Regions from separate parts of the Paenibacillus sp. 276b genome, predicted to be linked through region 1. Evidence: riboswitches for the same ligand, from Rfam matches in the RefSeq annotation. Region 1 holds a riboswitch; the other holds the start of a gene.
What was found. Region 1 has a riboswitch for ZMP and ZTP ahead of BLV50_RS16470 (TIGR01440 family protein). Riboswitches for the same ligand answer to the same signal wherever they lie in the genome.

Region 1 (3,415 bases):
AGCCAGCGAGCTGGAGGAAGCAGCGCGCCGGCTGTACGCCGCGCTGCGCAGCTGCGATGAGCAGGGGGCCACATATATTGTGGCTGAAGCCTGCTCACGCGAAGGACTGGGAGCAGCCGTCATGAACCGGCTGCTCAAGGCGGCAGGTCACCGACTCATTCAGGTCGGTAACCGATAGCTCCCTTTTTCCATAATATCGCTAGAATATTTCCCTCTGGCACCCGTCCTCTAGTTACGACTAGCAAATCCATTTTTTTGAGCTGGGATTGCAAAATGTCTTCTCAGGTTATGTTTATGTCCTTGTCCGCATAAGGTGTACAAGAACCTTTACGTGACTTGGGGGTATGGGGATGTGGGATGTGTCTGCCCATGTAGGGCAGTTGGTAACCATTTTGATTATGGCCGTCGCTCTCGGACTCGACGCGTTCTCACTCGGCATCGGGATTGGCATGAAGGGCATTCGTATGAGAGACGTATTGCGAATCAGTACCGTAACGGCCCTGTTTCACATCATCATGCCGCTCATCGGCATGTATACGGGCAAATATGTCAGTTCCTTACTTGGTGACATTACGACGTATGCAGCTGGCGGTCTGCTGGTCCTGCTCGGCGCCCATATGATCTTGAACGCTTTCCGGGAGGGAGATACCAAACTGGTGGATCATCGATCTTTGCTCGGTGTGATACTGTTCTCACTGAGTGTCAGTGTGGATTCGTTTTCCGTTGGAGTCTCGCTCGGCATGTTCAGCAGTGACTTGGTGTTAACAGTACTGGCTTTTGGTGTTTGTGGTGGAGCGATGTCCGTCATGGGTCTGATGTTGGGACGGCGTGTGAGCCAGAACATGGGGGATTACGGAGAAGCGGTCGGCGGAGCGATCTTGCTCGCTTTTGGACTTTTGTTTATATTTTAAAAAACGACGTTAACCATAATTACAGCCTAGTGCAGTCTTCAATATATAATTAAGAGTTTCATTGGTTCAGATGGAGTTTCAAACATGATTCGACAACATTTGCAAAATGGGGAGGCTAACCACAATGAAACATATTTTGTTTGTATGTACAGGGAATACATGTCGCAGCCCCATGGCGGAGGGACTTTTACGTAAACTGGCGTCTGAGCGGGGCATTCAGGTGGACGTTCGTTCCGCGGGTGTAGCCGCAACTACGGGCATGCCGATTTCCCGTCATGCGGAGGCCGTATTAAGGGATCACAACGTTGAGGGACCCCCTCATTCGACGCTCTTGAGCTCTAACCTGGTCGGTTGGGCTGATCTGATCCTTACGTTGACACGCAGTCATAAACAGCATGTTATGCAGGTTTTTCCTGACTCTATACACAAGACGTATACTTTGAAAGAGTATGTGGAAAATGACGAACAAGTCCTGAATGACCTTCAGGAATTGGACAGCCTGTTTGCGACATTGGAAATGAAACGTGCGCTAGGTCAGGAGATTTTGGCATCTGAACGTGAGCGGGCGATCGAGATCAGACAACGCATACCGAGCTTTGATATTTCGGACCCGTTTGGCGGCAGTCGCGACGATTACAACATCGCTGCGGCAGAGATTCGGACTGCGCTCGACAGACTTTTGGACAAGCTGGAGTAATTGGATTTGTTTAATCATTCCCAGCTACCGATGGATTTCCATATAAAAACGTACACGGGATGTAAATTACCCGTTGATTTTAAACGCAGGTTGTTTTATGATGAATGGGAAAACAGGGATCCGGTGTAACTGGCGACGAAGTGGGCATAACCACGATGGAGCACCGGAACAAACGGCCGGTCGCCTGGGCAAAAGAGCAATTCTGCGTTACCCGCAGACTGCTCTTTTTTTCGTCTTTCATCTGATTATTCGCTATAATAGTACCTGAAATGCCATGCAAGAATATTAAGGGCAGCCAAGAGGAAGCCGGGCATGATTTTATCGGGAGGCGATAGGATGACTATTGAGTTAGATTCGGAACAACCCGGATTGCATGAACAGACTGCATCCATTCTGCGTGAACTGGCGCTTGCCGGACAGCTTGGACCTGGACAGATCGTGGTGATCGGTACAAGTACAAGTGAAGTTGCAGGCAAACGGATTGGTACAAGCGGTGCGGTTGAAGTGGCGCAGCAGCTTCTTGCGGGTATACGCGAGGTGCAGCAGGAGTTCGGTTTTGATGTTGTATTCCAATGCTGTGAGCATCTGAACCGGGCACTGGTTATGGAGCGTTCATTGCTTACACGTCTTGGATTGACTGAGGTTGGTGCAGTACCCGTGCCCAAAGCAGGCGGTTCCATGGCATCCGCAGCGTATCGTTCGCTGACCGATCCTTGCCTGGCTGAACATGTGCAGGCCCATGCGGGACTGGATATTGGGGAGACGATGATTGGCATGCACTTGCGGCATGTGGCAGTACCCTTCCGAACAGCACTCCGCTACATCGGTGATGCCCGAGTAACTACAGCACTGACCCGTCCGAAGTTGATTGGCGGCGAGCGTGCAGTGTATCGTATGGAAGAGCAACCAGATTCGACATTTTGTGACTGATATCTTCAACCTATTTAAAGCCAAATTAGACTTTACACGAAAACGGAGAGTGCAACACCAATCTGAAGAAGCAAAGCGTTCGCCTTTATCCCCGGATTTCCCCCTTATTATAAGGGAGTTCAGAAAAATCTGGGGATAACAGCGATCGGAAGATGGTGATGCAATCGAAGTCAGGAGTGTAACCACTGTAGTTTCGCTTTATAACTTCACTTATAACTGGGAGGAATTTAATCATGGAACAATTGCGCAAGAATGACCCGGCAGTACTGGAAGCGATGAATCTTGAACTGAAACGTCAACAAAACAACATTGAGCTGATCGCGTCCGAGAACATCGTAAGCGAAGCGGTTATTGAGGCAATGGGATCTGTACTTACTAACAAGTACGCTGAAGGATATCCAGGCAAACGTTACTACGGTGGTTGTGAGCATGTGGATATCGTAGAAGATATCGCGCGTGATCGTGCCAAAGAATTGTTTGGAGCAGAACATGTGAATGTTCAACCTCACTCCGGTGCACAAGCGAACATGGCAGTATACCTTGCGGCTCTGAAACCAGGTGATACTGTGCTTGGTATGAACCTTGCGCATGGCGGACACCTCACACATGGTAGCCCGGTTAATGCTTCCGGTTTGCTGTACAATTTCGTAGCTTACGGTGTACAAGAAGATACATTCCTGATTGATTATGATGAAGTGCGCAAAGCGGCTTTTAAACATCGCCCTCGTATGATCGTTGCAGGTGCAAGTGCATATCCGCGTATCATTGATTTTGAAAAGCTTGCTTCCATCGCTAATGATGTAGGTGCTTTGTTCATGGTGGATATGGCTCACATTGCAGGACTGGTAGCTGCAGGCTTGCATCCAAGCCCGGTTCC
Region 2 (3,415 bases), on a different contig from region 1:
CATGTAAAAACCGGATAAATTGGTCATACAGTAACTGTTTTGTTCGATCGTTTGAATCCATTCTTCAATCGCTCCTTATTTACTTATAAACAATAAAAAAACCTTGAATGATTAAACTAATTCAGGAAATTAATCCGAGATAGTTTACTTGTTAACAATATATCATGAGTGAGAACAGTTATCAACTATTTCCTCTGGTAAAAGTAAAAAATTAGAATTAAGCCCTAGGCTACCTTACTGCTTGGAGAATGGCATCTTACATACAGAAACATTTTCTATTTTGATAACGTCTACATATTTAAATAATTAATCCTTAGAGGAGGAGCCTATGTTTAAAAAAATCACTATTTCCTTGCTGACAACGACTCTGCTCATCCTGCCGAGCTTTGCGGCTACCGGGGAAGCTGCAAACCAGTACATCACAATGGATACTGGCATGCTACAAAATAATCGTGTTCTAATTCCGTTACGGGCAGTGTCCGAAAACTTGGGAGCGGAAGTTAACTGGAATAAAGAACTAAAAAATATCACCATTACCAAAGGTGAAATGACAATACTTTTGACCATTAACTCTAAAAAGATACTGGTTAACCAAGAGGCAGTTTCTCTGGATGTTCCTGCGGAATTAAACGATAACACCACCTATATCCCGGCGCGGTTTATCAGTCAAACTTTAGGCGCTGACGTGCAATGGAATCAACAAACCAGCCAAGCAACAATCACTCTGGATGGCACGCAAATACAGGTGACGATGGCAAAACCCAAAGTGCAAGTGCCCAATACAAAGAGAATAACGGCCAAACAACAGCAAATCTTCGTTGATAAATTAAATGAAGCGACAAACCTGTCTTCCATTAAGCAAATTCGGACATACTTTAGCGCCTATTTTACAGATCGTTTTATCAACGAAATTATTCGGGATAGGCTGGAATACGACTTTAAATTCAAAATCATCAGCCAATCCGGTCTGACTTACCCTGACAGTAATACAGCTAGATTAAGTCAATACTCGGGTTCTAGTTCCGTTTACGGTAACAAGGAAACACTCTACCGAAGTGCCACACTCGTCTATACAAATAAGGGCTGGAAAGTAGATCGTGTTGAATTTTCATTAATAGACGAGATACTTAATCCTTAAGATCATCTCTCTCTATAAGAGAAATCCATTAACTATTGAACAATTTTGCTTTTTCAAGTACTATCAATCTAAACAATTTAAACGATCATATGTAACTGGCGAACACGGTGAACCGTGAGGGAGCATATGGTTTTGTAATAAGCCGTACGCCTGGGCAGAGGTAAGGAATATTTATTTCCTTGCCTCTTTTTTATGTTGAAAGGGCGATGTGAAAATGAGTACTGACAAACTGATCTTGAATGGACAAACGGTAGCAGATTTTATGAAGGAAGACATGGCCTCGAAGGTTGCCATTCTTAAGGAAAAAGGCATTCAGCCTTGTCTCGCTACAATTCTCGTCGGAGATGATCCTTCTTCAGCGACTTATGTGCGTATGAAAGGAAATGCTTGTGCTCGCTTAGGCGTGCAATCCATTAAGGTCGTTCTTTCTGCGGATACCACCACGGATGAATTAATTCAAGAAATAAACAAGCTAAATGATGACCCTTCCGTACACGGTATTTTGCTTCAGCACCCTGTCCCGAATCATATCGATGAAAGAGCAGCTTTTGATGCCATTAGTATCGAGAAAGACGTTGACGGTGTTACGACTCTCGGTTTTGCACTTAATGCTTTTGGAGACGCAGAATTCCCTTCCTGTACACCACAGGCTATTATGCGCATTTTGGATTTCTACAATATTCAGATCGAGGGCAAACATGCAGTTGTCATCGGAAGAAGTCCAATTCTGGGCAAACCTGTCTCAGCCATGCTGCTCAACCGGAATGCAACGGTGACGACTTGCCACTCCAAAACCGTGAATCTGGAAGAAATCGTGAAGCTTGGCGATATCATAATTGCAGCCGTGGGCAAACCGCTCTTTGTTAAAGGAGACTGGATTAAACCAGGTGCTGTCGTTATTGATGCAGGTTATAACAAAGGCAACGTCGGAGATGTGGACTACGAAGCTTGCTTTGTTCCTTCTTCAGCAATCACACCTGTACCGGGCGGTGTTGGTCCTGTAACGATTGCGACGCTCATTGAACATACGATTAAATCTGCCTACAAGCTGTCTGAAAATGCATAATTGAATTAGCCAAAAAACAAGGTCCCTCCAGTTGACGAGGGGCCTGTTTTGTCTTTGAATAAGCTCGAATTGAAAATAAGAAAATATATAGATCTTTTTTTCTCTTTTTACAAACGGACCATATCTATATTATTATGAACAAGGCTTAGGAAGGAGATAAACATAACTTGAAACCTTTAGTACAGCTCCTGCATTTTGGTTATCATCAGGCGATGAGTTGCATTTTTCCTGTGGCGATCTTTGGAACGTTGGCCCTTTCTAGCGTAATTCAGATACCCTTTCTTTATCGCTATGATGCCATTCTGCTTGTTTTATTAGCAGTACAATACCTTATGTACCGGAGCGGATTGGAAACACGTGATGAAATCAAAGTCATATGTATATTTCACGTGATTGGATTGGTACTGGAGATGTATAAGGTGTGGATGGGATCCTGGTCATACCCTGAGCCTGGTTATACCAAGCTCTTTGGCGTTCCCCTTTATAGCGGATTTATGTATGCAAGTGTAGCAAGCTTTATGTGCCAAATATGGCGCAGATTGCGTATGGACATGACAGGCTGGCCTGGGTTTGCATCTTCGGTTCTGTTAGGAGGAGCCATCTATATCAACTTTTTCACACATCATTTTATTCCCGATTTTCGTTGGTGGTTGACCGCTCTGGTATTTATTGTTTTTCGTAAAACATGGATTATCTATCGGGTACGATTAACTACCTATCGAATGCCGTTAACGCTCGCTTTTGTCATCGTAGGTTTTTTCATCTGGACTGCTGAAAATATAGCTACATTTTTTAACGGCTGGAAATACCCTGACCAGCATGACTCCTGGCAACTGGTCAGTTTTAGCAAGATAAGTTCGTGGTTCCTTTTGGTGATTATTAGTGTCATCATTGTGGCCCAACTGAAATATGTCAAAGCTAATCGAAAATAATGAGTAGGAGGATACAATGGAAGACTTTATTTTGTGGTTGAAATATGTGTTATTAGGTATCGTACAAGGGGCTACAGAGCCTATTCCGGTTTCTTCAAGCGGACATTTGATTATCGTTCAACGACTGCTTGGCATGCAGCAGAACGGATTATCCTTTGAAATTTTGACAAACACAGCCTCACTGATTGCCATTATGTTTATTTTTCGGGAAGATATCAAAAAACTTATTGTAGGAGGCTGGCGATTTCTAGTCTCTCGCAATGCGGAGTACAGAGCAGA

Region 2: another riboswitch for ZMP and ZTP. It lies ahead of BLV50_RS05245 (bifunctional 5,10-methylenetetrahydrofolate dehydrogenase/5,10-methenyltetrahydrofolate cyclohydrolase); the one in region 1 lies ahead of BLV50_RS16470 (TIGR01440 family protein).

What each region holds. Positions count from the first base shown of each region.
Region 1 is NZ_FNRR01000003.1:76,110-79,524, reverse strand. Features, by position in the region: gene BLV50_RS16485 (L-threonylcarbamoyladenylate synthase) at 1-178, shown strand, start outside; gene BLV50_RS16480 (manganese efflux pump MntP) at 351-911, shown strand; gene BLV50_RS16475 (low molecular weight protein arginine phosphatase) at 1,036-1,608, shown strand; ZMP/ZTP riboswitch at 1,724-1,805, shown strand; gene BLV50_RS16470 (TIGR01440 family protein) at 1,945-2,538, shown strand; gene glyA (serine hydroxymethyltransferase) at 2,772-3,415, shown strand, end outside.
Region 2 is NZ_FNRR01000001.1:1,217,508-1,220,922, reverse strand. Features, by position in the region: gene BLV50_RS05255 (MarR family transcriptional regulator) at 1-61, opposite strand, end outside; gene BLV50_RS05250 (stalk domain-containing protein) at 329-1,138, shown strand; ZMP/ZTP riboswitch at 1,220-1,301, shown strand; gene BLV50_RS05245 (bifunctional 5,10-methylenetetrahydrofolate dehydrogenase/5,10-methenyltetrahydrofolate cyclohydrolase) at 1,353-2,204, shown strand; gene BLV50_RS05240 (DUF817 domain-containing protein) at 2,372-3,136, shown strand; gene BLV50_RS05235 (undecaprenyl-diphosphate phosphatase) at 3,153-3,415, shown strand, end outside.